3 regions of the Sphingobium chungangianum genome follow, and region 3 is predicted to be linked to each of the others. Evidence: predicted binding sites of a transcription regulator. Region 3 holds the regulator's gene; each other region holds the start of a gene.
What was found. The regulator LexA, encoded in region 3, represses DNA repair genes until DNA is damaged. The targets are predictions, from matches to a motif close to GTTCCNCNCTTGTTCT.
Positions count from the first base shown of each region.

Region 1 (10,325 bases), on a different contig from region 3:
AGATCACCGTCAAGCTCCACCGTGGCAGGGCGATGCGAAAGATGCAGGCGCGGACGCTCGCCGAAGTCGTGCGCATGATGGAAGCGATCGAGCGAGGAACGCGCCAGCAGCAGACCCCCAATTGAACGATCCGGCCACAGGCGATCGCCCCGGAGTCCTGACCGTTTACGAGATCCGCATTTTAATCGCCTACCGCGCAAGAGGACCCATTTGGCCACCAATGCCGTCATTGCCATCGTAGACGACGATGACCTCGTTCGTACTTCGCTTGCGAGCCTCTTTCGGTCCTTCGGTGCGGATGCGGAGACATTCGAGTCCGCGGCCAGCTTCCTCTCGAGCGGTCTCGATCGCTTCGATATCGTCGTTTCAGATCTCCAGATGCCGGAGATGAACGGGCTTGAGCTCAGGCGGATCCTGAGCGAGCGCAGTGTGCCGCTACCCGTGATCATCGTCACCGCATACCCGGAGCGGGCCATGATCGGCTCGGCGGCAAACGAAAGGCTTCACCTGCTCGAAAAGCCAATCGACAGCGGGGAATTGATCTCCTGCATCGAGAAGGTGCTGGACCGTCCGATCAGCTGAGCCACTTTTGGCAAATGACGCGGAGCCCGTTGCGCGCCTTATGACGGCGAAGGACCGGGCCGCAGTCTCCCGCGTCCGATTGCAAACCGCATAAATACCCAGAATTTTGGTCTTCTCGTAACCAACGGCAGGCCCACTTCGAAAACCTGACATCGGCAACTCGCCGACCACGTCCCATCAACGAGGAGGATTCCGATGTTTGACATGAAGAACCTAAGCCGTCTGAAAAAACTCGATGAGAACGCGCCTGACGCGATGAAAGCATTCTGGGCATTCGACAAAGCCGCGTTCGCCGATGGTGCGCTCACGGCACAGCAAAAGCAGCTGATCGCTGTCGCCGTCGCGCTGACCACTCAATGCCCATATTGCATCGATCTCCACACCAAAGCGGCGCGCGAGGCCGGCGCGACCGACGCGGAATTGAGCGAAGCCGCGATCGTCGCTGCCGCGATGCGTGCTGGCGCGGCAGTCACCCACTCCACGCATCTGTTCGGCAGCTGAAATCGCTCTCCATCGGGAAACAAAAGGTCGCTGGGCGCCGATCCTGCTCCGACCGATGGCCGCTACGGCTTCGTCGTCCACGATCTCAACAAGCCGGAGAAGGGCCCCGAGAATCTCGCGGCGATTGTTCATTCGATCGACGCGCCGATGCCGTGATTGATGGCGCGCACTCACCTGTATCCAGAATAGTCGTGATGGCAGACCGGTAGTGCGAGCGCGAACAAGGCACGGTTCGGCGCCGAAACCCCCGTTGTAGTGGCTTGGGCAGGCGGTGACGGTGCCCGGCGGCCGACAAGCGAACTTGCTCGCCACAATCTCCGGAAGCGACTAAATTAGCCGTAGTTCTGGAATGCGGATCTGATCTGATGGGAGGTGATCATGCATGATCACCGGCCGTCAGTCGCGAGCCGCGCGGGCTTTGCTGGGTTGGACGCAGGAAACTCTGGCGGACAAAGCCCTTGTATCGCTCACGGCATTGAAACGCCTTGAATCCGCAAATGAGGTCAGGGTGTATGAGTCGACGCGCGACCAAATTCGGCGTGCATTGGAATCGAACGGTATCGTCTTCCTCATTTCGGATCAGGGAGAAGGGGTGATGGCAGTTCACGCAAAGGTGGATCGCCAACAACCGGGTCTTTGATTCGAGTTCCGCGCAGTGCCATCCAACGGCGCGTGGAGTTCCAGGAAGCACGTCTTCGAGACTTCGGGCGCGACTGCCGAACCGCAACATCCCTCGATCAGTGGGCGATTCTGGGAAATCGCCTCAGCGCAGTGCGTCATGAAGGCGTAGATTCGGCTCGAATTGCGGATGTCCGGATGGGTTAATAGCCACAGCTCGTCGTTGAGCAGCGGTTCGATCGGCCCGACACGCATCAGGCCCGGCGAGAGGTCGCCAACCATGCAAGGTAAATAGCCAACCCCAAGACCAGCTTCGATCGCCGCTGCCGCTCCTGCGACCGAGTCCGTCCGATAGGCGATGTTGTCGGGATGCACGCGGTCCTCGAGGAAGCGAGAGGCCTTCAGGCCCGATAGCTGTCCGCCGTAAGAAACCCAATCACGATCAAAGAGAGGACCGGCGCCGGCCCCGACCGGATTTGCACCAGCGATTTTGTCGTAGGGCGCCCACGCTATTGCCGCAACCTTCCGACCGAAGAGGTTTTCCGGCGGCTTGTCGGTCGCCCTTACGGCAATGTCGGATTCCCCGCGCGCCAGGTTCAGCGACGCGTTTCCGACGATCACCTCCACCTTGATTCCAGGGTTCTGCGCCTTGAACGAGGCGATATGCGGCGTGAGAAAAAACAGCAGGATGGAATCGCTGGTTGTTATGCGCAGCTCGCCGGCATGGCCCAGTCCATGCCCGGAAACCCGGCGCCCGACGCTGATGACGTCCAGTTCGACCCGCTCCGCGAGCGCAATCAACTCTTCGCCCTGGATCGTTGCGGAATATCCGGTTCGGCGCCGGTCGAAGAGTGTCACCCCGAGGACTTCTTCTGCCTTGGACAACCTACGGGCGATCGTCGAGGTATTTATGCCGAGCGTCTCTGCCGCTGGCGCGAGAGCGCCGCTCTTCCCGATCGCGCGTATGACACGCAGATCATCCCAGGAAAGCTTGCTGACTGGATTGCTCACGACGTTGTTCGATCCCACACGGCATTGTGGGCCACCGCAGGCATGCATAGGCGTTCGGCAACAGCCGTGGTGGTCCCACGATTATCACGTGACGGCATCCGAGAAGGTTACATCGTTGATCGATGACGGCGGCAGCGTCGGGACGACACAGCTTCCCCTAGCGTGCGCCATTTATAGACGTCGTGGTACCTGCTTAGCTCGAGGTGAATCCCGGTGAAGACACTGATCATCGACGGCCATTCGATCACCGATCTCCCCTCCTTCTACGGGGAGATCAATCGCGTCTTCATGGCCGATGTCGATTGGGAGCTTGGTCGAAGCCTCGATGCTCTGGATGACGTGCTTTATGGCGGATATGGCGCGATCGATGGCGCAGAACCGGTCAAGCTCGTCTGGTTGGACATGGAGAAGAACCGCTCCGACCTCGGTTTCGAATGCACGCGCAACTGGTATCTCGACAAGCTGAAACATCCTGGGGGCTTCGACGTCGAGCGCATCTCCAAGGAGCTTGCCGACCCGGAACGTGGCATCGGACCGACCTATTTTGATATCGTGCTCGAGATTATCGGTGACCATCCCAATATCGAATTGGTCGCGGGCTAGCGTTGCTCAACTACGGGTTTAGCGCGGCAGCAGCGAAGGTTGCGCGGCCGCCTTGGGCCGCGCCTTGTTCCACGGCTCGGCGGTTCGCTCCATCTCGATCAATTCGTCCGGAAAGCACCGGAGTTGAAGCGCAAGCGAATCGTCGAATGTGCCGTTGAGCCAGGCGTCATACTCGTCGCGGTGAAGGAGGACCGGCATGCGATCATGAACCGGGCGGATCGCTTCGTTGCAGTCGGTCATGACCCCCGAATAGACCGGTCCCCATTCGTCGCTGATCCGCCACAAGCCCGCCCAGGCCACGACCGGCTCGTCCTTCACGCTGAACCAGGTCCGCGTTTTTCCTTGGGCGGCCCCTCGGCTTCGGCAAAGTGGGTGAGGGGAATGAGGCACCGCCATTGCGGTTTGCGCGCGAGCCCGATCCACATCCGGCCTCGAATATCGGCGCAATTGTTCACCGCCTTCGGTTTGGATGTCGGCTTCATGCCCTTTGGCCGGTAGGGGAAACCCCAGACCATCGACTGCATGACTCGCACGCCGGCCTCTTCCCGGGCGACATTGCCCGGATAGCCTGGGTAAACCTCTTCGGGCGCATTCGACTGCATCGGGTCGGATACCCCGAAATGTGCGGCGATCTCGGCCGCGCTTTTCCGGACAGTGTAGAGGTTACACATAGCGCCAGCCTATCAGGAACCCGCGGTCAGTCCACCAGCTGTTACAGGAGCGAAAGCTGAGGCGGGACTGGCGGCTTGCCGCTGCGCCAGAGGTCGTCGGTCTGCTGGACCAGCATCCGGTCGGCATCGAAAGGCAGCCGGTGCTGGAACCAGATGACATCGCGGATGCCGCCGGTCAGCCAGCGATCCCATTCGTGCGGATCGAGGAGCACCGGCATGCGATCGTTGAACGGCATCACCGCCGAATTCGCCGCCATGGTCATGCCGGCATAGACAGGACCATCATCCGTGTTGCGGCAAAAGCCCGCCCAGGCGACGAGCGGCTGATCCTTGACCGAGAACCACGCGCGCGTTTTCGCGCCTGGGTCACCGTCCGGGTTCGCAAAATGCGTGATCGGGATGAGGCAGCGATAGCGCGGGTCGACGACCAGATGTTCCCACATCGGGTTCGTTAGGTCGGCGACGAGACCGATGAGTCCTGGCTCTTCGCCGCGAGCACGCATCTCACGCGTGAGGCGTGGGAAACCCCATCTTGCCGACTTCAGGAGCCGGCGACCGCCATTCTGGAAAATGATGAGCCCCGGAGTGCCCTCTACGGTTTCGGAGGGCGCTGCGATGCCGGTTGCCGAGTCGGCTCCAAAATGAGCGGCGATCTCGTCGATGCTGCGCTGGACACTGTGCAAGCGAGACATGGCAATCCTCAAAATTCCTCATGGAGTCAGTTCCCTTTCACCCTCCCGACTCCAACTCATTGACTCATACCCCCTTGATAGAACAAAATAGGAACTTAGTCCACCGCCATGCCTAGGAGGCCCCTCCATGACGGAAGCAGGGCCGCGCCCTCAGCTTGCCGCTCTTCGCGCCCGAGTCGCACAGATCGAAGGCGCCGATCGCCGCCACAACGGCGTGCTGCCGTTCGGGATCGACGCAATCGACGCGCGGCTGCCCGGCGGAGGTTTGGCCCGTGGAGCGCTGCACGAAGTCGCCGGCGGCGCGCAGGGCGTCGTCGATGGCGCAGCCGCAGCCCTGTTCGCCGCGGGCATCCTCGCTCGCACCGAAGGCCAGGTGCTCTGGTGCATCACCCAACCCGACTTTTTTGCGCCAGCGCTCGCACAGGCCGGCCTCGACCCCGATCGCGTCATCTATGCCGAAGCGGGCGACGAAGCATCCGTGCTCGCCTGCTTCGAGGAAGGATTGCGGCATGGCGGCCTCGCCGGGGTCGTCGCGGAGGTCGCCAAACTCTCGATGACCGCGTCACGGCGCCTGCAGCTTGCGGCCGAAGGAACCGGCACGATCGGCATCGCACTGCGGCGTTGGCGCCGCCCCTCCGGGGCCGCCGACTTCGGCCAGCCAACTGCCGCGGCAACACGCTGGCGAGTGACGTCCGTGCCTTCCGCTCCCTTGCCGGTCCAGGGCGTTGGGCGACATCGATGGTTTGTAGAGCTGATCCGCTGCCGGGCGGGCGAGAACGCTGATTTTTTGTTGGAGGCATGCGATGCGAGAGGTCGTCTCGCTCTTCCTGCCGACCTGGCCGACCGATCGCCAGCGTCGCAGGCTTGGGCCGCACGCGCCGCCTCCTGACAGACCGTTCGTGCTGACAGGAATGGAGGGTCCGCGCCGCGTCATCACTGCGGCCGATAATGCCGCGCGAGCGATCGGCATCCACGCCGGCATGCCCGCCACCAAAGCGCAGGCACTTGTTCCAGAGCTATTTATGCAGGATGCGGACGTTCAGGGCGACCGTGACGCGCTCGACCGCCTCGCGCTCTGGGCACTGCGGCGCTACGCGCCCATGGTCGCCGCCGATTATCCCGACGGATTGGTGATCGACGTCACCGGCGCGACCCATATCCTTGGCGGGACCGAGAGCCTCCTGCGCGATCTTGCACGGCGCTTATCAGAGATCGGTACCGCCGCGCGCGCGGTGAGCGCACCGACTTACGGTGCGGCGCACGCCTTGGCCCGGTATGGCAAGCAGACCATCGCCGTGGTCACCGAACTCGAAGACTCGGGGCTTCGCAAATTGCCGGTCGCTGCACTGCGCCTCGATGCCAAGCTTGTGGCCGGTCTCAGCAAGGTCGGCGTTGAAACGATAGGTGAGCTTGAAGCGATGCCCCGCGCCTCGCTCGCCTTGCGCTTCACGTCCGAACCCGGACGCCGCCTCGACCAGGCGTTCGGACGGGCGAGCGAGCCGATCGAGCCTGTCGAACTGGCCGAACTGCCGATTGAAACCCAGCGGTTCGCCGAACCCATCGGGGCCGCCGAGACCATGGCGCGCTATACCGCGAAGCTCGTCGACCGGCTCTGCGATCGCCTTGAGCGCGATGGCGTCGGCGCGCGCCGGCTGGATCTGAGATTTCACCGCGTCGACAATGCCGTGCAGGCAATCCGGGCGGGCACCGCCAAGCCGACGCGCGATCGCAAGCAGCTCACCCGGTTGCTCTGCGACCGAATTGAAACGATCGCACCCGGGTTCGGCATCGAGACGATGACGCTGGCCGCTCCGCTGGTCGAACCGCTCAATCCCACCGCGATCTCGAACCTCGGCGACAAGCCAGCGCCCGACGTCGCGGCGCTCGTGGACATTCTCGGCAATCGCATCGGCGAGCATCGCATCTACCGGATCGCGGCGCGCGAAAGCGATATCCCGGAACGATCGGTGACCAAAGTCGCTCCTATGGCCGATCCGACGCTTCTTCGCTGGCGCCCGGACTGGCCGCGTCCGATGCGCATGCTGCGTCGCCCCGAACCGATCGACACCATGGCGCTGCTTCCCGATCACCCGCCGGTCCATTTCGTATGGCGCGGCATGCGGCGGCGCGTGAAGCGCGCCGACGGCCCTGAGCGCATCTATGGCGAATGGCAACTTAGTGACGCGGAAATGCTCGCGGTCAGGGATTATTTCCTCGTCGAGGACGAGACCGGCGCCCGCTACTGGGTCTTCCGCGCCGGCGACGGCATGGACGCCGCAACCGGCGGGCAGGGCTGGTTCATGCACGGATTGTTCGGATGAGATATGCCGAGCTCCAGTGCGCGTCGCATTTCTCGTTCCTGCGCGGAGCATCCAGCTGCGAGGAGCTGTTCGCACAGGCCGATGCGTGCGGTCTCGAGGCGTTGGCGATCACCGATCGCAACACGCTTGCCGGCATCGTCCGCGCGCATGAGGCGGCGAAGCAGACCAATGTCCGCCTCATCGTGGGCTGCCGCCTCGACCTCGCGAACGGCGACTCCCTCCTCGTCTATCCGATCGACCGAGCCGGCTATGGCCGGCTCTGCAGATTGCTGAGCCTGGGGAAGAAGCGCGGAGGGAAGGGGAAGTGCAAGCTGGGCTGGGAGGACGTCGCCCAGTTCGCAGAAGGGCTGGTGGGGGTGTTGGTGCCGGGTGAGGCCAACACGGCCGGGACCGTCCTCGAGCGGTTCGCCCGCATATTCGGCGATCGCGGGTACATGGCGCTGACGCTCCGACGGCGGCCGGGCGACCAGATGCGGATCCACACCCTCGCCAACTGCGCGACACAGCTGGGCGTTCCGACAGTCGTCACCGGCGACGTCCTCTATCACCATCCGCATCGGCGGGTCCTGCAGGAGGTCATGACCTGCACCCGGCACCGCTGCACCATCGACGACCTCGGCGGCCGCCGCGAACTTTATGCCGACCGCTTTCTCCAGCCCGCCGGCGAGATGCACCGCCTCTATGGCCGCTATCCCGAAGCGCTCGCCCGATCGCTCGAAATCGCCGATCGCTGCCGCTTCAGCCTCGACGAGCTCAAATATCAATATCCCGAGGAAGCAAGCATCCCCGGCATGACGCCGCAAGCTGCGCTCGAGAAGTTGACATGGGAGGCCGCAACTGAGCGTTATCCGGAGGGCGTGCCCGAAAGCGTCGCGAAGCTGCTGCGTCACGAACTCGGCCTGATCGCTGACCTGGGATACGCGCCATATTTCCTGACGGTGAACTCGATCGTCCGGTTTGCGCGCGGCCGCGAGATTCTCTGCCAGGGCAGGGGCTCCGCGGCCAACAGCGCGGTCTGCTTCGTGCTCGGCATCACCTCCATCGACCCCGAGCGTTCGGACCTGCTGTTCGAGCGGTTCGTGAGCCAGGAGCGCAAGGAGCCGCCCGATATCGACGTCGACTTCGAGCATGAGCGGCGCGAAATCGTGATGCAGTGGGTGTTCGAGACCTATGGCCGCGATCGCGCAGCGCTGTGCTCGACGGTCATCCGCTACAAGGCCAAAGGTGCGATCCGCGATGTCGGGAAAGCGCTCGGCCTGCCCGAGGACCTGATCAAGGCCCTATCGTCGACCGTCTGGGGATGGAGCGAGGAAGGGGTCAAGGACGAGCACGCCGCCGAGCTCAACCTCAATCTTTCGGACCGGCGGCTGCGTTTGGCGCTCGACCTCGCACGCGAGCTGATCGGCACCCCGCGTCACCTCTCCCAGCATCCCGGAGGCTTCGTCCTCACCCATGACCGCCTCGACGAGCTGGTGCCGATCGAGCCGGCGGCAATGGCAGACCGCCAGGTCATTGAATGGGACAAGGACGATATCGACGCCCTCAAGTTCATGAAGGTCGACTGCCTCGCGCTCGGCATGCTCACCGCAATGAAACGCGGCTTCAACTTCCTCGCAGAGCACAAGGGCATCGAGATGGAACTCGCATCGATCCCGCCGGAGGATCCGCGTACCTACGCCATGATCCGGGCGGCCGATACGCTGGGGGCCTTCCAGATCGAGAGCCGCGCCCAAATGGCGATGCTGCCGCACATCAAGCCGCGCACATTCTATGACCTGGTGATCGAGGTCGCGATCGTTCGGCCGGGGCCGATCCAGGGCGACATGGTGCATCCCTATCTGCGCCGGCGCGCCGGCCTCGAACCCGTCGAGTATCCCAAGCCCGAGCTGGAGCGCGTGCTCGGCAAGACGCTCGGCGTGCCGCTCTTTCAGGAACAGGCCATGCGCGTCGCGATCGAATGCGCGGGCTTCACCCCGTCGGAGGCGGATCAGCTCCGCCGCTCGATGGCGACGTTCAAACACACCGGCGGCGTCTCGAAGTTCCGGGACAAGCTCATCAACGGCATGGTCGAGCGCGGCTATACGGCCGAATTCGCGGAAAAGACCTTCGGCCAGCTAGAGGGCTTCGGCAGCTACGGGTTCCCGGAGAGCCATGCCGCGAGCTTTGCGCTGATCGCCTATGCATCATGCTGGCTGAAATGCTGGCATCCGGATGTCTTCTGCGCGAGCCTCCTCAATGCGCAGCCGATGGGATTCTATGCCCCAGCCCAGATCGTGGCGGACGCGCGCGCCCACGGCGTCGAGGTGCGGCCGGTCTGCGTCAATGCCTCCCGCTGGGATTGCACCCTCGAGCCGGTCGACGACGAGCACTTCGCCGTCCGGCTAGGAATGCGGATGGTGAACGAGCTGCGAGAGGCCGACGCGGCGCGGATCATCGCGGCACGGGCCGACGAGCCCTTCAGCAGCGTGGAGGAGCTTTGGCGACGCGCGGGTGTGCGCGCGGCCACGCTTAACCGGCTCGCCGAAGCCGACGCGTTCCGCTCCTCGATGCGCCTCGCGCGGCGCGAAGCGCTCTGGGCGATCAAGGCAATGCGCGACGAGCAACTCCCGCTCTTTGCCGCGGCCGACGCGCGCGAGAACGGCTATGTCTCCGAGATCGTCGAAACGCCGGTTCTCTTGAAGCCGATGACTGAAGGCCGCGAGGTGGTCGAAGACTATGGCAATGTCGGCCTGACACTGCGCCGGCACCCGGTGGCATTCCTGCGCGATGACCTTACCGCGCGGAACATGGTGCGTTGCGAGGCACTGCTGGACACCCGCGACGGTCGCTACATCTGGCTGGCCGGGATCGTGCTCGTCCGGCAGCGGCCCGGCTCGGCCAAAGGGGTCATGTTCATCACGGTCGAGGACGAGAGCGGCATCGCCAATCTGATCGTCTGGCCGCGCATGTTCGAGGAGAACCGCCGGATCGTGATGGGCGCCCGGATGGTCGGCATCTACGGCCAGGTCCAGCGCGAAGGCGACGTGATCCACGTCATCGCGAAGAAGCTGATCGACCTCTCTTCGATGCTGTCGTCACTCGGCGAGCGGGGAGGGGAGTTCCCCATGAAGCTGGCAAGGGGCGACGGTGCGTTGAGCGGTGGCGGGCCCGATCCACGCGACCCTGTTGGCAAGACCTCGGGACATGGCGCTCGACTGATCGAAGAGCATGACGACACCTTCGGACGGGCGAGGAATTTCCGATGAGGCTCGCCCCGACCAGGGAGTATCCAGCCCCTTTACACAGTGCCATCAATGACACTTTACCAGCGCCAAAGGTAAAGTGTC
Region 1 is NZ_CDRNIV010000004.1:32,043-42,367, reverse strand. Features, by position in the region: gene ACWNC0_RS05210 (response regulator transcription factor) at 1-125, shown strand, start outside; gene ACWNC0_RS05205 (response regulator transcription factor) at 211-582, shown strand; gene ACWNC0_RS05200 (carboxymuconolactone decarboxylase family protein) at 778-1,083, shown strand; gene ACWNC0_RS05195 (helix-turn-helix domain-containing protein) at 1,466-1,723, shown strand; gene ACWNC0_RS05190 (LysR family transcriptional regulator) at 1,687-2,712, opposite strand; gene ACWNC0_RS05185 (barstar family protein) at 2,926-3,315, shown strand; gene ACWNC0_RS05180 (SOS response-associated peptidase family protein) at 3,334-3,633, opposite strand; gene ACWNC0_RS05175 (hypothetical protein) at 3,630-3,986, opposite strand; gene ACWNC0_RS05170 (SOS response-associated peptidase family protein) at 4,028-4,678, opposite strand; gene ACWNC0_RS05165 (ImuA family protein) at 4,806-5,567, shown strand; gene ACWNC0_RS05160 (Y-family DNA polymerase) at 5,482-6,999, shown strand; gene ACWNC0_RS05155 (error-prone DNA polymerase) at 6,996-10,244, shown strand.
Region 1: the regulator LexA is predicted to act here: its motif matches at 4,758-4,773, upstream of ACWNC0_RS05165 (ImuA family protein).

Region 2 (10,325 bases), 430 kb from region 3:
CGGTTGCATTCTTGACTTCGCCTTCGACGGTCGAACCGATCGGGTGACGTTCGGCAAAGCTGTCCCAGGGGTTGTTCTGGGCCTGCTTGAGGCCGAGCGAGATACGACGCTTTTCGGGATCGACTTCCAGAACCAGAACTTCGACTTCCTGGCTGGTCGAAACGATCTTGCCGGGGTGAACGTTCTTCTTGGTCCACGACATTTCCGAAACGTGAACCAGACCTTCGATGCCCGGCTCCAGCTCGACAAATGCACCATATTCGGTGATGTTCGTGACGCGGCCCGAAAGCTTGGCGCCGATCGGATACTTGGCAGCGGCGCCTTCCCACGGATCGCTTTCCAACTGCTTCATGCCGAGGCTGATGCGCTGGGTGTCGCGATTGATGCGGATGATCTGAACGCGGACGGTATCGCCGATGTTGATCATCTCGTTCGGGTGGTTGATGCGCTTGTAGCTGAGGTCGGTGACGTGCAGCAGGCCATCGATGCCGCCCAGGTCAACGAATGCACCATAATCGGTGATGTTCTTGACGACGCCTTCGATGATCTGACCTTCGGCCAGCGTCTGGATAAGGCCACTGCGCTGTTCGGCGCGGGTTTCTTCCAGGATGGCACGGCGTGACACGACGATGTTGCCGCGGCGGCGATCCATCTTCAGGATCTGGAAAGGCTGCGGAATGTCCATCAGCGGGGTTACATCCCGCACGGGGCGAATGTCGACCTGCGAACCGGGGAGGAACGCCACGGCGCCGTCGAGGTCGACGGTAAAGCCGCCCTTGACGCGGCCGAAGATGACGCCTTCGACGCGGGCATTTTCGGTGAATTCGGATTCCAGCTTGTCCCAGGCGGCTTCGCGGCGAGCGCGGTCGCGTGACAGCATGGCTTCGCCATGGGCGTTTTCGACGCGATCGACATAGACTTCGACTTCGTCGCCGACCTTCAGATCAGCCTTCTGGCCCGGCGCAGCGAATTCGCGCAGCGGCACGCGGCCTTCCGACTTCAGGCCGACGTCGATCAGCGCCATGTCGTTTTCGATGCCGGTAACGGTGCCCTTTACGACGCGACCTTCGAAGCCGCCGTCCTCGCCACCGAGAAAATCATTGAGAAGCGCGGCGAAATCGTCGCGCGAGGGGAATGCCGTAGAGGCCATGTTTAAGTCCTTCACTCGTCATTGCTGGCCTACCGGTTGTATCCGGTGGTCTTTGAGGCCAAACCGTCCGCACGGCCGGATTGCCGCGCGAACATCCGTTCGGCCATGTCGGGTGAGACGCTCTTTGGATAAGCGAAAAGGGCGCCTGGGAATCCCAAGCGCCGTCATCGCGTCAGGCCTGTTGCCGACGTTCCAACTGGGCGTCCACCAGAGCAATCGCCTGCTGGACGGCGGCGTCTATAGTCAAATTACTGGTGTCGAGCAAGTCTGCGCCATCAGCCATTCGCAACGGCGCATGATCGCGGCTCATGTCGCGAGTGTCGCGTGCCTGAATATCCGCGATCAAACTATCCATGTCCGGGTGTCCACCATGGGAAAGCGCGTCATCATAGCGTCGCTCGGCGCGCACGTGAACGCTCGCGGTGACGAAGATCTTCGCATCCGCATCCGGCGCGATCACCGTCCCGATATCGCGGCCGTCCAGTATTGCGCCACCCGATCGGGTCGCAAAATCGCGCTGTCGCTGGACGAGCGCCTGGCGAACGCTCGGGTGGATGGAAACGCGGGAAGCGAGTGAGCCGACGGCCTCGCTCCGCAGCGCAGGGTCGCAGAGGACTGCATCGTCGAAATCGCAAGCTGAAACCGCATCGGCTTCGTGGTCCGGATCGCCTCCGGCTTTCAGCACAGCAAGCCCAACCGCACGATAGAGCAGACCGGTATCCAGCACAGGCAAGCCGTAATGGCGTCCGAGTGCCTTCGCAATCGTACCTTTGCCCGATGCCGCGGGACCGTCGACGGCGATGATCATTCTGCTTTGCCTTTCCGCAACGTCTTGGCGAGGCCAATGACGGCTATAAAGGCCCAGACGACCTCCAGCGCCATGGATGCGACATTGAAATGAACCGTCAGTGAGTAGATCAGCAGCAACGAACCGATCAGATTGAGAAAGTTGAATAGTGTGAAGTTCAGCACCTTCGCCACATTGCTGTAGGCGTAAGCAATAACCATGAGGCCGCTACCAACAAGGCCAACCACGTTGGGAAAATCGAAATTCACGCCATCGCGCCGAGCGTTTGTAAGAGCGCGGTAAAGCCGGGGAAGCTGGTCGCGACCGGGCGCATGTCATCGACGGTGACGCCGCTTTTGGACACAAGACCGGCCACCGCAAAACTCATGGCGATACGATGATCCAGCTTGGTCGCGATGGGGCCGCCGCCGGGCAGGAGCGTACCTCCGCTTCCCTCAATGACGATGCCGTCCTCCAGTTCCTCCACTCCCACGCCGATGGCGCGAAGGCCCGCCGCCATGGTGGCGATGCGATCAGATTCCTTCACCCGCAATTCTTGAAGACCTCGGAAGGTGCTACGGCCTTCGGCAAGGGCGGCCGCGATGAAGGCGACCGGATATTCGTCGATCATCGAGGGCGCTCGGGCGGGGTCTGGTTCGACGCCCGTCAGGTGGGACGCAGTGACGACGATGTCTCCCACCGGCTCTCCGCCGACTTCGCGCGGGTTCTCGATGACGATGTCGCCACCCATCTCGCGCAGCAGATCGATCAGTCCTGCCCGAGTGGTATTCAGGCCGACATTTTCAATGGTAATCTTCGAGCCGAGCACAAGCAGCGCGGCGACCATGGGGAAGGCTGCCGACGAGGGGTCGCCGGGAACGGTGATGGCTTGGGGATGAAGTTCGGCCTCGCCTTTTAATGTGATGATCCGTGTCCCATCAGCATCGATTTCTACGTCCAGGTCAGCACCAAAACCCTTGAGCATCCGCTCGCTGTGATCGCGAGTCGGAACCGGCTCGACGACGCGCGTGACCCCGGGGGTATTCAGACCCGCCAGCAAGATCGCGGACTTTACCTGCGCTGATGCGACCGGAAGGCGATAATCAAGCGCCACAGCCGGGCAGGCGCCCCGCATGGTGAGCGGCAGCCGGTGTCCGGGGCTGGTGGTGAAGCTGGCGCCCATATGGGACAGCGGCTCGGTGACGCGCTGCATCGGGCGCTTGCTCAGCGATGCATCTCCGATGAAAGTCGCAGTGATGCCATGACTTGCGACCAGGCCCATGAGTAGGCGGGTCGACGTGCCACTGTTGCCCATGTCCAAAGCTGTTTGGGGTTGCAGCAATCCGCCCACGCCCACGCCCCGAATGTGCCAGATGCCATCATCGTCTCGTTGGATCTGCGCGCCCATTGCACGCATTGCGGCGGCAGTGGCCAGCACATCCTCTCCCTCCAACAGGCCTTCGACGCGGCTTTCCCCAACGGCCAGTGCAGAGAGCATGAGTGAACGGTGCGAAATGCTTTTGTCACCCGGCACTCTTACACTGCCCGCAAGGGGAGGAGCACTGGAGAAGGTCATGGGAACAGGCTGATCGGAAGAAGTGGTCACGGGTCAATCCGTTTGTCAGGAAACTGAAAAATTGCGCCCGGCTTTTGACAGCGCGGTTCCGCTATGGCAAGGCGCCCGTCGCTTCGCGGGCGACATGGTCGTGCCGCGTGATATTCGTTGAAGCACTCGTAAGAAGGACAAGGCCGGACATGGTCAAGGCTGAATGGGGCACGAAGCGTACCTGCCCGAAATGCGCCACGCGCTTCTATGACCTGGGCAAAGACGACCCGGTCTCCTGCATCAACTGCAACACCGCTTGGGAACCCGAACCGGTCCTGAAGTCGAAGCAGCCGCTGCCGTACGAGGAAGCGCCGAAGAAGGTTATCGAAACCGCCGACGGGGAACTGGAGACGGCAGACGATGATCTGGATCTTGATCTGGACGTCGATGATGATGGTGATTCGCCGGACAATGACGTTGACCTGGGCGGTGACGACGACCTCGGCGTGGATGCCGCCGCCGACGATGGCGACGACGACAATTAAGTAATTTTATGCTTGCCAAGGAAGTTGCTGCCTCCTAATGGCAGCGACCTCCGAAGCGCCGGTCCCAAGCGGCGCTGACACTGGTAACGGGGCCTTAGCTCAGCTGGGAGAGCGCCTGCATGGCATGCAGGAGGTCAGCGGTTCGATCCCGCTAGGCTCCACCAGTTTTCCGGACGGTCCAAGCCTCACCTGTATAGCCCGGAAGCTATCAAGCGGGTGCTTGGCATCCTATATCGGCCGACGGCTCCATGCCGGACATGGCCCAATCCATTGGGATGCGGTATGATGCCGCGCAACGATGGGGCCTTAGCTCAGCTGGGAGAGCGCCTGCATGGCATGCAGGAGGTCAGCGGTTCGATCCCGCTAGGCTCCACCAATCTTCCTTGTCGCGATAGACTGCCGTTAGTCGTCAGCAAATGCTTCTCCGCGCGACGACCCGCCAGTTGGCATAACTCTCCGGCATCGACGTACACCACATTCCAATATGCCAATCTCCGTTAGGCAGCGAGGAAGTGATGGGGGAGGAGACCCATATCATTGCGAGCGACAGAAGATCGGCGACGTTCGCTCCAAGCCTGCGAGCGTTTCCTCCGCTCTCACGATCATGCTATATAGCCCTCGACCATCGTGCTTCGATCAGTGGAGGAGGCGGAGGGCGCAGGGGTAGTGGCGCTACTCCTGCAAAACGACGAGATATTTTAAAAACTCTGCCCAAGCGGATGGTTGACGCGCATGACCCGCACGGAAACTGACTTGGTCAAGTTCAAGCTGGCTGCACGAAGCTATCCATCACGCGCTTACGGCCAGCCGTTTCAAAATCGATCTCGAGTTTGTTGCCCTCGATCTCCGCAATCGTGCCGTAACCAAATTTCTGGTGAAATACGCGCAGCCCCAAGTGCATATCATCTCGACCCTTGTTGCCGAGGGATACCGCCGACGCGCGAGCTTCCACGATCCGTACGGGTTCGCGGGAGAACTGGCCACTTTGTTGCGCCCGCTGCCAGCCTGGGCCACGCCCGCTACCTCGTTGCACGTTGGAGAAGGGATCAGCGCGCTCGGACCAGTTGGCACGCCATAGGGACGCACCGCCCGCCATGCTGCTTTCCTCCTCGACATGTTCAGCAGGTAGCTCTCCTACGAACCTCGACGGGATGGAACTGGTCCACTGGCCATATATTCTCCGGTTCGCGGCATGAAGGATGACGCAAAGCTTCCTGGCACGAGTAATCGCGACATAGGCGAGCCGACGTTCTTCTTCTAAACTGTTGAGACCGCCTTCGTCCAACGCCCGTTGAGAAGGAAAAATACCCTCTTCCCAGCCCGCCAGGAAAACGGTGTCGAATTCGAGCCCTTTGGCCGCATGGATGGTCATGATCGTGACCTTCCGTTCCTCGGCTTGCGCGTCATTGTCCATAACTAGCGACACATGTTCAAGGAACGCGCCCAGCGTTTCATACTCCTCCATGGCGCGGGTAAGTTCATTGAGGTTTTCGAGGCGGCCCGCGCTTTCGGCCGTTCGTTCTGCTTGAAGCATTGCGGTGTAGCCGCTTTCGTCCAGTATCTGACGCGCGAGTTCGGCATGGGGAAGCTGGGTCGCCCGATCGCGCCAGCGAGCCAAATCCCCGATGAAGGCGCCAAGGCTGCGGCGTGCCTGGGGAGTCATTTCGTCGGTATCGAGAATTCGTGCAGCCGCGAGCGCTAAGGGTATGGCCTCGGCCCGAGCAAGGCGGTGGAGCTTCTCCACGGCCTTGTCACCTAAACCGCGCTTGGGAACATTAACGATCCGCTCAAATGCCAGGTCGTCGGCCGGTTGGTTGACGAGGCGAAGATAGGCAAGCGCATCGCGTATTTCGGCCCGCTCATAGAAGCGAAAGCCGCCTACGATCCTATATGCAAGGCCGATCTGAATAAATCGATCTTCAAATTCGCGGGTCTGGTGCTGTGCCCGGACGAGGATGGCCACATCTTCCAATGATCGTCCGGAGCGCTCGATCGCCTCGATTTCGTCGCCGACGCGGCGAGCCTCTTCTGGCCCGTCCCAAACGCCGATGACGCGGACTTTCTCCCCGATGTCGATGTCGGTCCACAGCGTCTTGCCTAGCCTGTTGCCGTTTTCGGCGATCACACCGGAAGCGGCGCCCAGAATATGAGGTGTGGATCGGTAATTCTGCTCCAAGCGGACAATCTTGGCGCCCGGGAAGTCCTTTTCAAATCGCAGGATGTTGGCGACTTCCGCGCCCCGCCACGAATAGATGGATTGGTCGTCATCACCCACGCAGCAGATATTCTTGCGCTGCTGAGCGAGCAGGCGGAGCCAGAGATACTGGCTGCTGTTGGTGTCCTGATACTCGTCCACCATGATATAGCGGAACCGCTGTTGATAGCTTTCGAGCACATCCCGGTGGCGCTTCAATATGGTGAGCACATGGAGCAGCAAGTCGCCGAAGTCGCAGGCATTTACATCGCGAAGGCGGGCCTGATAGGCAGCATATAATTTCTGTCCGCGCCCATTTGCGTAAGATTCGCTATCTCCCGCGCTGATTTCGTCAGGCGTCAGCCCCTTATTCTTCCACTGATCGATCAAGCCACCCAGCTGCCGCGCAGGCCAGCGCTTTTCATCAATCCCCTCAGCCTGGATCAGCTGCTTCATTAGCCGGAGCTGATCGTCTGTATCAAGAATGGTGAAGTTGGATTGCAAGCCGACCAATTCGGCATGTCTGCGAAGCATTTTGGCAGCGATGGCATGAAATGTGCCGAGCCATGGCATGCCTTCTACTGCTGGACCAATCATGCGTCCGACACGCTCGCGCATTTCGCGCGCGGCCTTGTTGGTGAAGGTGACCGCCAGGATTTCCGACGGATAGGCGCGGCGCGTAGCTATAAGATGCGCCAGCCGTGCGGTCAGCGCAGCCGTCTTGCCCGTTCCGGCGCCCGCCAGAACAAGAACCGGACCCTCGACAGTGAGGACGGCTTCCCGTTGGGGCTCATTGAGGCCCTGAAGATAGGGCGGATCATCAGGCGAGGGAGCAGGGAGGGTCATGGTCAACAACTAGGGAGCATGGATAGAGGGAGCAAGGGCTTGGCCGCGTGCGATTGATGGCAATTTATGAGAACAAAAGAGGAATCATGCAAGGGGGAACGCCACGGCCTTCACCCCCTCGGCCTCTCGTTGTGTCATTAGGTCAAGGAGGCCCAGTGGTTCCAATGAGGGAAAGGGGCGAGCAATTCAGAGCTTGAGCGCTTTGCTGAAAGACAGCCGTCATTCGCCTGATAGCAGCAGAGCCACAGTTCGTCGCCGATATCGGAACGCGTGCGTCACCGATCTGGTTCTCTACCCGCCAAGAGGCAGAACGGGGTGATGAACAGGAAAGGATTACCCATGAAATCGATCATGCTTGCGGGTGCCGCCATGCTGGCCTTTACCACCGGCGCTACTGGCATTGCGATCGCTCAGGGTGTGCCGGACAATACGGCCCAACCCCCAGCCACTGATAGCATGCCGGCGGTTCCAGCTACGCCTGCGAGTCCTGCGACAGCGGCAGATCCCAATGCTGGTCAGCCGACTGGAGAGGTTCCAGCCGACACCGGCATGATGCCCGCAACGCCGGGGATGCCCAAGGACCCTTCCGCGCCTGTGGGCAGTTCGGCTAATCCGGTGACCGTTGGCGGCAACATGACCCCTCCGCCCGCAGGCGGTAAAGACTATCCGCTATGCAGTCGCACGGTACAGGATAGCTGCATCAATCCCGGCGAGGCACCGCGTTCGAAGAAGATGGCGCGCAGGCATCGCTGACCGGAGAGACGGCGCCGGGCAGGGCGGCAATAAGCGCCGCCAGCCCGGTTCTGTCTTTGGCGGCGTCCGCCAAGCTGTGCTGGTCGAGCACGGCCAGAAAAGCCGTAGTTGCGGCCTTCAAAATGCCCGATAGGCCACAAGCGGCGCGGAGGCCGCAGCTTGCGCAGTCTGCCAGGTTCATGTCCGTTTCGGTGTGACGGACGACATCGCCCAGCCTGATTGCTTCAGGCGCGCGGGCAAGGGTGAAGCCGCCGCCTCTGCCGCGCTGGGTGAGGATGAACCCGCCTTGGCCGAGGTGGTGGACGACTTTCATCAAATGATTGCGCGAAAGAGCGTATGCGTGGGCGACCTCGGGGATGGTTGCGCGACCTGTTGGCGTGACGGCCAGATGGATGAGGACGCGCAGGGCGTAGTCGGTGTGGCGGGTCAATTGCATGAGGGAATGCGTTAATTGAACGGGGTTTGCAGAGAAAACATGTAGATCATTTACATGTTTAAAGATGTACCGTAAAGGCGTCTTTGCCGAGTCTCTATTTCAAAGGGGTGCATTTATGAGCCAGCTCAGCGCTGAAACCATCGCGATCGTCAAAGCAACCGCTCCCGCGCTGCGGAGCCACGGGGTGGAGATCACGACCGCCATGTATGCGCGCCTGTTCCAGGATGCGTCGATCAAGGACATGTTCGATCAGGCGGCGCAAGACAGCGGCGAGCAGCCGAAGCGCCTGGCTGCGGCGATCCTGGGCTATGCTGAGAATATCGACAAGCTGCAGGCTTTGACCGGCGCGGTCGAGCGCATGGTGCAGCGGCACATCGAAACCGGCGTGAAGGCCGAACATTATCCCAAGGTTGCCGAAGCGCTGCTGCCCGCGATCCGCGATGTTCTGGGCGCGGAAGTTGCCACGGACGCCGTGTTGGAAGCCTGGGGCAAGGCCTATTGGTTCCTCGCCGAGATACTGATTGGCAAGGAAGCGCAGGCTTATGAGGATGCTGAAGCGGCTTGATTGATGGGTGGGGGGACGCCTCCTGGGGCGTTCCCCTCCCCAACCTCGATGAGAGTCACGCGCCTCTCATCGACCCCTAAAGGGGAGAGGGAGTCAGGTTGCTCTTAGGAGGGTCAGGCGGGCTTTGCCGACGTCGCGGGTTGCGTCGATGGTGAAGCCCTTGACCTCCACATCTTCGCGGCGATCGGTTTCGATGCTGATCCAGGTCGCGGGGCCGGTCCAGCCCAGACGGCTTAACTTGTCGAGAGCGACGACGCCTGCGCCGCTATTATAAGGCGGGTCCATGAAAATAAGGTCCAGCGGTTTCGGCGCTGGCCCCAGTGAGAGCACGCTACTCTGCCGAATGTCGGGCCGGATGCCGAGCTTGTCGCCATTAGCGCGGATCACATTCAGAGCCGCCTGATCCTGTTCAACGAAGAGGCAGCTAGCCGCGCCACGGGACAGGGCTTCAAAGCCCAAGGCGCCCGATCCCGCGAAGAAATCGCCGACGGCCAGCCCTTCAAATGATCCGATACGGCTCACGAGCATGGAAAAGAGCGTTTCGCGCGTACGGTCGGCCGTGGGACGAGTGGCGTCGCCCTTGGGAGCTGCCAGCGGGCGGCCGCGCCATTGGCCTGCGATGATTCTCATGATTGGCGTCCGTGCAGAAGGAAAGCCCTAAGACAAGCGCAGGGCGAACGGGTTTTGCTTCAGGATTTGGGCGTCTTCAAGCTCTTGCGGAAGACGATGAGGTCGTGCTGGCGCACTTCCTCCACTGCGCCCGACGCGAGCTCGCCGAGATGGAAGGGGCCATAGCTGGTGCGGATGAGGCGGCTCACCTGTAGGCCCAGATGTTCCAGAACACGCCGCACTTCGCGGTTCTTACCCTCCGTCAGGGTCATTTCGATCCACTGATTGCGGCCGGTGCGGCGTTCCAGATTGGCCTCGATCTGGCCATAGCGGATGCCGTCAATCTCTATGCCCATAAACAGGTCTTCAAGCTGGGCCTGGCTGATTTCGCCAAAGGCGCGGGCGCGATAGGTGCGCGGCACGCCGGTCGCTGGCAATTCCATCTGCCGTTTGAATTCGCCATCGGTCGTGAGGAGCAGAAGCCCCTCCGTGGTCATGTCCAGACGACCGATGGGCATGAGGCGGGGCAGATCGGCGGGCAAGCGGTCGTAGATGGTAGGACGGCCGCGCGGATCGCGCTCAGTCGTCAAATAGCCGGAAGGCTTGTGAAACAGGAAGAGACGAGCGGGAGCGGGTTGCGCCACCGGGTTGCCATCCACCGCCACGCCATTGAGCGAGGTCAGCAGCGTTGCCGGGGTCGAGATCAGTTGGCCATCGAGAGTGACCCGGCCTTCCTCGATCATCCGTTCCACTTCCCGGCGCGACGCCACTCCGGCGCGGGCAAGCAGTTTGGCGATGCGTTGCGGTTCGTTCGTGCCGCTGGCGGCAGCGGCCATGCGGGCCGGATGGGGATTTGCGGGCTTGGCTGGAGCAGCGTTTCTTTTCTTGAAAGGC
Region 2 is NZ_CDRNIV010000006.1:1,312,545-1,322,869, forward strand. Features, by position in the region: gene rpsA (30S ribosomal protein S1) at 1-1,150, opposite strand, end outside; gene cmk ((d)CMP kinase) at 1,323-1,958, opposite strand; gene ACWNC0_RS13615 (CBU_0592 family membrane protein) at 1,955-2,206, opposite strand; gene aroA (3-phosphoshikimate 1-carboxyvinyltransferase) at 2,203-3,543, opposite strand; gene ACWNC0_RS13625 (TIGR02300 family protein) at 3,693-4,028, shown strand; tRNA gene ACWNC0_RS13630 (tRNA-Ala) at 4,117-4,192, shown strand; tRNA gene ACWNC0_RS13635 (tRNA-Ala) at 4,329-4,404, shown strand; gene ACWNC0_RS13640 (ATP-dependent helicase) at 4,792-7,068, opposite strand; gene ACWNC0_RS13645 (Fe-S oxidoreductase) at 7,408-7,821, shown strand; gene ACWNC0_RS13650 (Rrf2 family transcriptional regulator) at 7,769-8,257, opposite strand; gene ACWNC0_RS13655 (globin domain-containing protein) at 8,373-8,822, shown strand; gene rsmD (16S rRNA (guanine(966)-N(2))-methyltransferase RsmD) at 8,916-9,452, opposite strand; gene ACWNC0_RS13665 (pseudouridine synthase) at 9,512-10,325, opposite strand, start outside.
Region 2: the regulator LexA is predicted to act here: its motif matches at 7,138-7,153, upstream of ACWNC0_RS13640 (ATP-dependent helicase).

Region 3 (10,325 bases):
GTTGTTCGCACGCTGCACGGAGATAACGAACTGCGCCGTGCCGCGGAAGCCCACGTCCGTGTCCAGATTGTCGTCTTCATTGCCGGTCAGCACCAGATATTTCATGTGGGTCGAACCACCGAAAGCCTCGATGCCGTCGTCCGAGCTGTTGTGGACCTGGATATGGTCAAGCTGCGTGCCGGTGCCGACGCCCGAAGGAGTCAGACCCTGCAATTCCTTGCCATTCGCCAGCACGAAGCCGGAATAACGAATCTGGACATAGCTCATGCGGCCCGAATTGTCGGCGTCATTGTCGCCGCCATAGAGCGCGCCGGTCGTGCCTTCGGTGTCGCGCTGACACGCGGTGGTGCCCGGAGCCGCATTGGGCGCCTGATCGCAGTCGGTGATCTTGGCGCGGCCGAGCAACACGATGCCACCCCACTGGCCCGACGACTGATCGGTCGCCGACCCGGTGACATTCTCGCGGCTGGTAAAGACGATCGGCTGTGCGGCCGTACCAACAGCGTTGATCTTGTTGCCACGATTGACGGCCAGGAAGGCGCTACCGGTGCCGGCAAAGACCACCACACCCGGATCAATCGTTAGCGTCACATTGGAGCCAGTGCTCGCAGCACCCTGATCGGTGCCGACATCAACGCGGCCGGGCAGCGAATAGATCACGCCCGCCGTCTTGGCGATCGCGGTCGAGCTGTTGAAACGCGCGGGGAAGCCGCAATTGCGCCATGTATTGGTGCCGTCGCTGATGGTGCCAAGGTTGGTCAGCTGGTCCGCACCCGAGATAGTCGGACAGTCGGCCGCAGCGGTCACATTGCCCGGCGTAGGAGTGGGCGTCGGCGTCGGACTCGGCGAAGGCGTCGGCGCGGGCAGGACGATCGTCCCCTCGCCCGGCGAAGCGATATCGTCCGCGCCGCAAGCGCTCAGAGCAGCGCAGGCGCAACCCGCCATCAGGATGGTAGTGATACGATTAGTCTTGACCATGTCGTCTCCGCTCCGGCGATGCCGGTTTGTGTTAAGATGCGGAGCGAAGGGGATTCACGAATCGGACAACGCCCCCTGCCGCCCTCAGTCGCCGCAGCTAGGCGCGCCAGATGACAGAGACATTTTGCTTCCGTGACGGCAGAGTGACTTTAAAATGACAGTTCAGAGACTCTTGTTTCACTTTGATGATTGCGAAAGCCGTCCACGCAAAAAGAAAGGCGCCGTCCCACCGGACGACGCCCCACTGTTCAATGACTTAACGGGCCGATGTCAGCGCATGGCGTAGCTCGCTTCAAGGCGGCCGAGTGCGCGGCGGGCAACATCCCGCGACGATGCTTCTTCGCCATTCGCGAGCAGCAACGTCGATTCCGGCGCAAAGCGGGCGGCCCCATAAGCCTCTCGCGCATCCTTCATTCGCCCCAAGCCTGCATAAGCGTTGCCAAGGTTGATCAACCGAGCCGGATCGTTCGCCCCGTCCGGCCACATCGGCGCAAGGCGGCGGGCGGCTCTTTCATAATCCTTCGCCACCAAGGCCGGAGCGGCCAATTGCCCATCGGGAACACCGACCACAACCACTTCATCGGATGCAGCCACGGCCGCGCCTGACATGCCCCCCGCCAGCATCAGCCCGACGATCGCCGCTACCTTCATCATCCAATTTCTCCCGAAAAAACTTTCTATAATAGCCGGGATTATTTCATCTTGATGACATCTAAACAAGCAGCGAACTGCACCCAAAAAAGGATTTTTACTTCCTATAATTCAATATGTTATAAATTTTTCTTCTAACTGTCATAAAACTGTAATTGAACCGTCTTGGTTCATGACATCCGATTCGCAGCTACAGATTCAGCCTGCCAGCCCATAGCCAGCGCCACCCGCCACGCAGGACGGCCGCCAAAATCACTTAAATGAAGGAAGGTCCGGAGGATTCTGTTGCCCGGCTCCTCCGGAAGCCGCTGAATTCCCTTCTGTTGCCCGGTGGGTTCAACCGCGTTCTTTTTGGGTAATGTCAGGCCGTGAGGCCATCAATTACGCAGCAAGAGCAAGAGCCTCGTTATCGTTGGCACTTACGTGTTTTGAACATTTTTACGGCTTACTCAGGCCGGGTGAAGACATCGCCTTTCAACACACGTCGATCCTAGTTCGGCCCCGTCAGACACCCCGTACAAGCCGGGATATGTGGTGGAGCCGCCGGGTACTGCCCCCGGGTCCGCTGCGCCTATTACACGACACGATTTATCACCATAGCCGGGCGAACCCGGCAAAACCCATATGGGGCAGCGCTCCCCATTTATCAACCTTTTCGGTCAGGCCGGGAGCAGATGGACGGCCTTGGGCTTGGCGACCGGCAGTCCGCTGGCCTTCGCCTGCGCCATCAGCTCCTGCTTGCGCGCCATCATCCTGTCACGCAGCACGACCAGATCCACATCCGTCTTGCGGCACTGGGCGAACATGCCGTCAGACTGCCTTTCCTCTTCCTTCACATGATGCTTGATCTCTTCGGACAGCACCTTGACCTTGGCATCGTAGAAATCATCTTCCGGCGATCCGGCCTCGATATCATTCACCAGCACCTTCGCGCCGTCATGCTCGACATAGGCTTCATCGAGCGTGTCGTCCTCGATCTTGCCGCGAAAGGTGGGGTAGAAAATCTCCTCCTCGATCGTCGTGTGAATCTTCAGCTCGGTGCAGATCTGATGCGCGATTTCCTGCTTCCGGTTTGCGGCCCTCGCCTTTTCAAACTGCTCGAACAGGTCCTCGACCTTGCGGTGATCAGCTTTCAACAGGGCGATCGCATCGGTAAACTCAGCTTTGGCCATTTCCGTCCTCCTCACGAACACATATCGTCAAGAAGCGGCTGACAGGCCTCCGGGTTCCCTGCTATCATTCATAGCCCAGATCCTGACCGTGCGGCTTCGCATGACCACCGGCGCGCAGATAACGGCTGTCTATTTCGTTGATCAACCGCTCGGCATCCTTGCCCCCCGCCATTTTCAGCAGTTCGTCGACCTTCACTTCCAACCGGTCGTCATTCTCCTTGGAGGCTGGCGAACCGACATAGAGGAAATAGGCCAGGCCTACGACTTGCCAGATCAGCTGGAGAAATTCCGACTGCCAATTCTCGAACGTATCCCGGCCCATCTCGATGGCATAGGCCGCCAGTTCAGGCACCTGCCCGTGCGTCTTTGCGTCATCCACATAGGCCCACCAGCCAAACACCCAATGACCCACGATCGACACCAGAAAGAACAGGGCCGTGATCCAACCATAGGCGTAGCGCTTCATACCATCCTCCCTCATGTCGCTCCGGAGGGACAACGCAAAAGCATGTCGCCGGTTCAGCCAGCTGCCAGTGCCGATTCCGATTGGCCCGGCGCGCTTCGCTGTTTATAGCCATGGTCCCATGATCCTCGTCATCGACAATTATGACAGCTTCACCTGGAACCTGGTCCACTACCTCATGGAGTTGGGCGCAGAGGTGGAGGTCGTCCGCAACGATGCCATTTCGGCAGGCCAGGCCCTCTCCAGCGGCGCCAGCGCCTTCCTGCTTTCGCCCGGTCCCTGCACGCCCAATGAGGCGGGCGTCAGCCTTGAACTCGTAGCGGCCGCCGCCGACGCGGGCGCACCACTGCTGGGCGTATGCCTCGGCCACCAGGCGATCGGCCAGCATTTCGGCGGGCAAGTCGTTCGGGGCGGTCTGATGCATGGCAAGACCTCCCCCGTCACCCATGACGGAACGGGGCTTTTCGAGGGCATTCCATCCCCCTTCACAGCGACCCGTTATCATTCGCTCATCGTGGATAACATTCCGCAGAGCCTCATCGTGAATGCGACCAGCGAGGATGGCTCAGTCATGGGCTTCCGCCATCAAAGCCTTCCGATCCACTCGGTCCAGTTCCATCCGGAAAGCATCGCGACCGAATACGGGCATGAGATGCTGGCGAACTTCATGCGGATCGCCGGGATTCCGGTAAAGGAGCGCGCAGCCGCCTGATTTCGGTTTCGCGGCGGAGCGAACGAAGCACAGGGCTTCGCTATGTCATGTGCGAAAGACTTTCCCGCACCCTCCCCTCGACTCCGGCGCGGCGTCGTGATTAAGGCAAAGGCGATGACCCGCCTGCCCGATCCCGCAGCGCCATTGAGCGCAACCGAGGCCGCCGCCGCCTTCGACCTGTTGTTCGACGGCAACCTGCCAGAGGCGGAGATCGCCGCCTTTCTCGTCACCATGGCTCAGCGCGGCGAGTCTGCAACAGAGATCGCCGCCGCCGCCCGCGCCATGCGCGCGCGCATGATCCCCATCGCCGCCCCCGCAGGCGCAATCGACGTCTGCGGCACAGGCGGAGATGGCCACCACACGCTCAACGTCTCGACAGCAGTGAGTCTTGTGGTAGCCGCCGCCGGAGTGCCCGTCGCCAAGCATGGCAACCGCGCCGCTTCATCCAAGGCCGGGGCCGCCGACACGCTCGAAGCGCTCGGCCTCGATCTTGATCGCGTCGCCGATACGGCGGAGGCAACGCTGGCCGATCTCGGCATCTGCTTCCTCTTCGCGCAGAAGCATCACCCCGCGCTCAAACGCTTCGGCCCGATCCGCAAGGCCATCGGCCAGCGCACCATCTTCAACCTGATGGGTCCGCTCGCCAATCCTGCCGGTGTGCGCCGTCAGCTAGTCGGCATCGCCCGCCCCGCCTATGTTCCCATCTATGCCGAGGCGCTGGCGGAACTTGGCGTCGATCGCGCCATGATCGTTTCGGGTGATGAGGGCCTCGACGAACTGTCCCTCGCGGGCGGCAACGACGTCGCCGAAGTCACCGCGCAGGGCATCGTCGCAATGCGCCGCCTCACCCCGGCCGACGCCGGACTGCCTACGCACCCGGTTGAGGCGATACGCGGCGGTGACCCCGCTCATAACGCCGCCGCCCTGCGTGCCCTGCTTCAGGGTGAGCCGGGCGCCTATCGCGACGCCGTGCTGCTTAACGCAGCCGCTGCCCTTCTCGTAGCGGACGCCGTTACCGATCTGCGCGAAGGTGTCGAGGAAGCTGCCGAAACCATCGACCGTGGACTCGCCAACGCGCTGCTCAATTGCTGGATTGCCTATAAATGACGAACAAGCTGATCGAAATCTGCGACACGAAACGCGAGGAAGTGGCCCGCCGCAAGGCAGCGATCACCGTCTCGACGCTCCACGCCCGCGCCGCCGAGCAGACACCCCCGCGCGGCTTCCGCCAGGCACTGGACAGCGCCGCTCGCTCGGGCTTTGGGCTCATCGCGGAGATCAAGAAGGCCAGCCCATCGAAAGGTCTTATCCGCGAGAATTTTGACCCGCCCGCCCATGCTCAGGCCTACGCCGCCGCTGGTGCCGCCTGCCTGTCGGTCTTGACGGACGAACCTTATTTCCAAGGCCATGACGATTATCTCATGGCCGCCCGTTCCGCCTGCGCTTTGCCGGTCCTGCGCAAGGATTTCATGGTCGATCCCTGGCAGGTGCTGGAAAGCCGCTCGCTCGGAGCCGATGCCATCCTCATCATCGCTGCCGCGCTGGACGACAGCCAGATGGCCGAGATAGAAGACGCCGCCCTCGGCCTTGGCATGGATGCACTGATCGAAGTCCATGATGCTCATGAACTGGAACGCGCGCTCAAGCTCCGCTCGCGCCTCATCGGCGTCAACAACCGCGACCTGCGAGACTTCAGCGTTGACTTCGCCCGCACCTATGAACTGGTCGGCCACGCGCCGGAAGGCTGCACCTTCGTCGCCGAAAGCGGCCTTGGCAGCCATGCCGACCTGATCGCCATGTCCGAACATGGCGTCCGCTGCTTCCTGGTGGGCGAAAGCCTGATGCGCCAGCCCGATGTCGAAGCCGCCACCCGCGCGCTGCTGACCGGCGCATGAGCAAGCTCACCCATCTTGATGGGGATGGGTCGGCCCATATGGTCGATGTTTCCGCCAAGGCCGTGACCGCCCGTGAAGCCATCGCAACCGGCCACATCGGCATGAGCGCTGAAGCGGCGGCCGCCATCGCGCAAGGACTGGTGAAGAAAGGCGATGTCCTCGCGGTAGCGCGAGTGGCAGGCATCATGGCGGCAAAGCGGACCTCCGACCTCATCCCCCTCTGTCATCCCATCGCCCTGACCTCGGTGGCTATCGACTTCGATCTGGAAACAGAAGGCGTCACCGTCACGGCTACCGCCAGAAGCGCGGGTCAAACTGGCGTTGAGATGGAGGCACTTACCGCCACCTCTGCGGCGCTGTTGACCATCTATGACATGGCAAAGGCGCTCGATAAGGGCATGATCATCGGCAACGTCCGGTTGCTCGCAAAGTCGGGCGGCAAGTCGGGCGACTGGCGCGTCGCATGAGCCTGCTCCCGGTCGCGGAGGCTCAAGCGCGCCTGCTTGCGCTGGGTAGCCGCTTGCCGGAAGAGGACGCCCCGGTTTTCAACTGTGTAGGCCGATGGCTCGCACGCGACGTCGTCGCCTTGCGCGATCAGCCTTGGGCAGATCTATCGGCGATGGACGGATATGCCATTCGTGCGGCAGAATGGCCTGGCCCCTGGCGCCTAACCGCTGAAAGCACGGCGGGCGGCTCCCTTCCCTCTACTTTGGCTCGGGGGGAATGCTGCCGCATCTTCACTGGCGCACCACTTCCGCCAGGCGCCGATACCGTCCTGATCCAGGAAGATGCCCAGCTGGACGGCCAGCTCGTGCATCCCCTCGGCTCTCCATTACCCACAGGACGAAATGTGCGCCCGGCGGCAAGCGACTTTGGCACAAATCATCTATTGCTGCCTGCCGGTGCTCCACTGGGTCCCGCGCAGATTGCTCTCGCCGTTCTTGGGGGCCACGGAACCCTCCCGGTCGGCGGCCGCCCGCGCATCGCCCTGATCTCTACCGGCAATGAACTCGTTCCCCCGGGAGCGCCCACGCCCTCTGGCCGCTTGCCGTCCTCCAACGCGCCCATGCTTGCGGCCATGCTAGGTCAGGCAGGCGCGGAGGTTATCGACGTCGGCATCGTTTCCGACGATCTGGACGCAATGGTCCGATCGCTCCAAGAAGCCGCCGGGGCCGATATCATCGTCTCGACCGGAGGTGCCTCGGTCGGCGATCACGACTTGGTGAGGCCCGCATTCCAGGCGGCAGGCGGCACTCTGGATTTCTGGAAGATTCGCATGCGACCCGGCAAGCCGCTTATGGCGGGAACGCTGGGCGACGCCCTATTCCTCGGCCTCCCAGGCAATCCCGTATCCGCCTTCGTGACCGCAACGCTGTTCCTGCTGCCGCTCGTCCGGCACATGGCCGGAGCCGCTAGCCCACTCCCGCGTACAATGATCGCGGAACTCGCCGCCCCACTCCCAGCGACAGGAGAGCGCGACGACTATCTTCGCGCCTACCTCACTGGTGCTGGGTTGGTCTCGGTTACCTCGCAGGACAGCGCCGCTACCGCAGCCCTGGCTCAAGCGGACTGCCTGATCCTTCGACCGGCCGATTCACCTCCGGCTGCCGTAGGCGACAAAGTAACCATCGTTCCGCTCTGGCAATGAGAAAGGGGCCGCAAAGCGGCCCCTCCCCATGATTCAACCGAACGTAGATCAGCGCTGCTGCTTGCTGTGATCGCTCTTGTCCTTGCGGCTCTCGCCCATTTGACCCTGGCGATTTTCCTGCTGCTGCTGACGGCCGCCCTGGCTTGAGCGGTCACCACCTTGCTGGCGGCGCTGTTTGTCCTGATCGTTCTGGTTCGCCATCTTACTCTCCTATTCACCCTCTTTGGGAAGGCCGCTACTGAACGGCTGTGACGCAGGTCCGTTCCTTTCGTTACGCTTGGCGCAACCCTGCTTGACTTGCCTCCTTACGTTTCCTATGCGTTCTCCATCCGTTCTATGGAGGATAAGTCGGCATGCTGACGCCCAAGCAACAGGAATTGCTCAGCTTCATTCAAACGCGGCTCGAGGAAGGCGGGGTTTCGCCTTCGTTCGAGGAGATGAAGGAAGCGCTCGATCTTCGATCGAAATCCGGGATTCACCGGTTGATTAATGCGCTGGAAGAACGCGGATTCATCCGCCGCCTGCCAAATCGGGCGCGAGCGCTGGAGGTTTTGAAACTTCCTGAAGCGATGCATCGCGCGCCTAAGGTCGCATCAACACCCAAGCCGCAACTATCGACCAAGCCCCCGATTGCAGCCAACGACGTGATCGACATCCCCCTTCACGGTCGGATTGCCGCAGGCGTCCCGATCGAAGCCATGGAAGGACAGAATATGCTGTCCGTTCCTGCGGCGCTATTGGGTGCCGGAGACCATTATGCTCTTGAGGTTTCGGGCGATTCGATGATCGATGCGGGCATCCTCGACGGTGACTTTGCACTGATCCAGCGCACTGAAGTCGCGCGCGAGGGACAAATCGTGGTCGCACTGATCGAGGATAGCGAGGCGACGCTGAAATATTATCATCGCCAGGGACCTAAGGTCAGGCTCGATCCGGCCAACAATGCTTATGAGCCGCAAATCTACGATTCGCAGCAGGTGCGCATTCAAGGAAAGCTGGCTGGTCTGCTCCGGCGGTACAACTGATCGGATCGGCGGCGCGACGGTAAATAGAAAGGGCGGGCGACCCACGGATGTGCGTCGCCCACTGTTTTCCCGGTTCGCACGGTTCCTCCATCAAGATCGATCGCCAGCCCGCCGGTATGTGCCAACAACCGCCGGTCGGCTTTCAGCCAGCGGGGCCGACACCATGGCGGCAGGCGGCGGTCAGCGATAACGATGTCGGCGCGCGCGCAATCGCGTGCCAGGATGTCCTTGGGTACGACAACCCCGCTTCTCGTCACCAATAGCTGCCATATGCGCCCTCCTCCGGTTAGGGCCACCATGCACAAGTCCATGGAACAACGCGCCTCAGGCAGGTCTGCAAGAGCGCCCAGTGGACCTCCATAGCCTGCACTCTCTGCGATCATATCGCGGACAAAATCTCCGGCCCGTTCGCGCAGAAGAGCCATGTCGCCGTCCTGCCCCCGGACGGCCACATGGCGCCCATCCGCGGTCACCAGAATGTCGGGAGGCGAACTCATCACGATGATGGCCATCCCCAGCGTCACGGGGACCATTCCCGCCCATCGCCAAGCGCTTCGCCACAGCAGGCACCAAAGGCCGCCCAGCACGATAATCCCGAAAATCACGTTGGGCACGGACGGCGCAGTGACGATCGCCCATGGACTTGCCGCCACCCAATGCGCGATCAGCAGCAGCAGATCGAGCGCACGGCTTGTCAACCACCAGGCAGGAGCCCCGAGACCGGCAACATCCAACAGCAGGGCCAACGCCTCCAGCGGCATGACGACAAAGGTCGTCAGGGGAATAGCCACAAGGTTTGCGAAAGCGCCGATCATCCCAGCCTTGTGAAAGTGGAACAACGCGATCGGCGCCAGAACCATTTCCACCGCAAAGCCTGAGAGAAGCAGGACGGCAAGGTGACGCCCCAGTCGCCGAAGTGCTGGTTCCTCACGGGATGCCGCGAACGCCCGAAAGCGGTGATGCTCGCCCAAGGCAACAATGGCGATAACAGCGGCGAAACTCATCTGGAAGCTTGGCCCCGCCAGCGCCTCTGGCCATGCCAACAGAACCACCAGTGCACCGGCGGCTATCAGCCGCAAGGTGATAGCCTCGCGCCCTAGCGCAAGCCCGCCCAGCACCAGCAGTGCCGCGACGCAAGATCGAACTGTCGGCACCTCCGCGCCCGTCGTAGTGTAATAGGAGTAGCAACCCGTTAAGCCCTTTGGGCGTAGGCAGAAAAGATGACCCAACCCGCCACAATTTACGCCCGCTTCTCAAACGCTGAACAAGGCAAGGGCAGCAGCATGGATCGCCAGCTTCGCTTGTGCGAGGAAATGGCGAAGCAGCATGGTTGGGAAACAGACGCCACCCGCATTTTGCGAGATGAAGGCCGCTCCGCTTTCTCAGGTTCTAACCGCAAACAAGGTGGCGCATTTTACGAGTTTGAGCAGCAGGCGGAAGCTGGCTACTTCCAAAATGGCCATGTGCTTATCGTGGAGCATTTGGACCGCATAAGCCGTCAGGGATATGACGAGGTTCTACCGCTGCTCACGATGCTGACGCGCAATGGCGTTACCGTAGCAACGGTGGATGGCAATCGCATTTATCCAGCCTTTGAGCGCGTCCCTATGGGGCCAGTTATGGAGGTCATCCTTAAAACTGAGCTTGCCCGCGAAGAGTCTAAAAAGAAGGCTGATCGACTCGCAGAGGCGTGGAAGCGGAAGGTTGAAAAGGCGCAGGCAACCAACGGTAGCCACATCGCCATAACGTCCACCTGCCCTGCTTGGATCAATGTTGACCCC
Region 3 is NZ_CDRNIV010000006.1:884,828-895,152, reverse strand. Features, by position in the region: gene ACWNC0_RS11465 (hypothetical protein) at 1-978, opposite strand, end outside; gene ACWNC0_RS11460 (tetratricopeptide repeat protein) at 1,249-1,632, opposite strand; RNA gene ssrA (transfer-messenger RNA) at 1,939-2,283, opposite strand; gene ACWNC0_RS11450 (hemerythrin domain-containing protein) at 2,289-2,801, opposite strand; gene ACWNC0_RS11445 (DUF6766 family protein) at 2,866-3,267, opposite strand; gene ACWNC0_RS11440 (anthranilate synthase component II) at 3,386-3,976, shown strand; gene trpD (anthranilate phosphoribosyltransferase) at 4,091-5,083, shown strand; gene trpC (indole-3-glycerol phosphate synthase TrpC) at 5,080-5,871, shown strand; gene moaC (cyclic pyranopterin monophosphate synthase MoaC) at 5,868-6,338, shown strand; gene ACWNC0_RS11420 (molybdopterin molybdotransferase MoeA) at 6,335-7,519, shown strand; gene ACWNC0_RS11415 (hypothetical protein) at 7,568-7,720, opposite strand; gene lexA (transcriptional repressor LexA) at 7,873-8,544, shown strand; gene ACWNC0_RS11405 (ComEC/Rec2 family competence protein) at 8,505-9,773, opposite strand; gene ACWNC0_RS11400 (recombinase family protein) at 9,765-10,325, shown strand, end outside.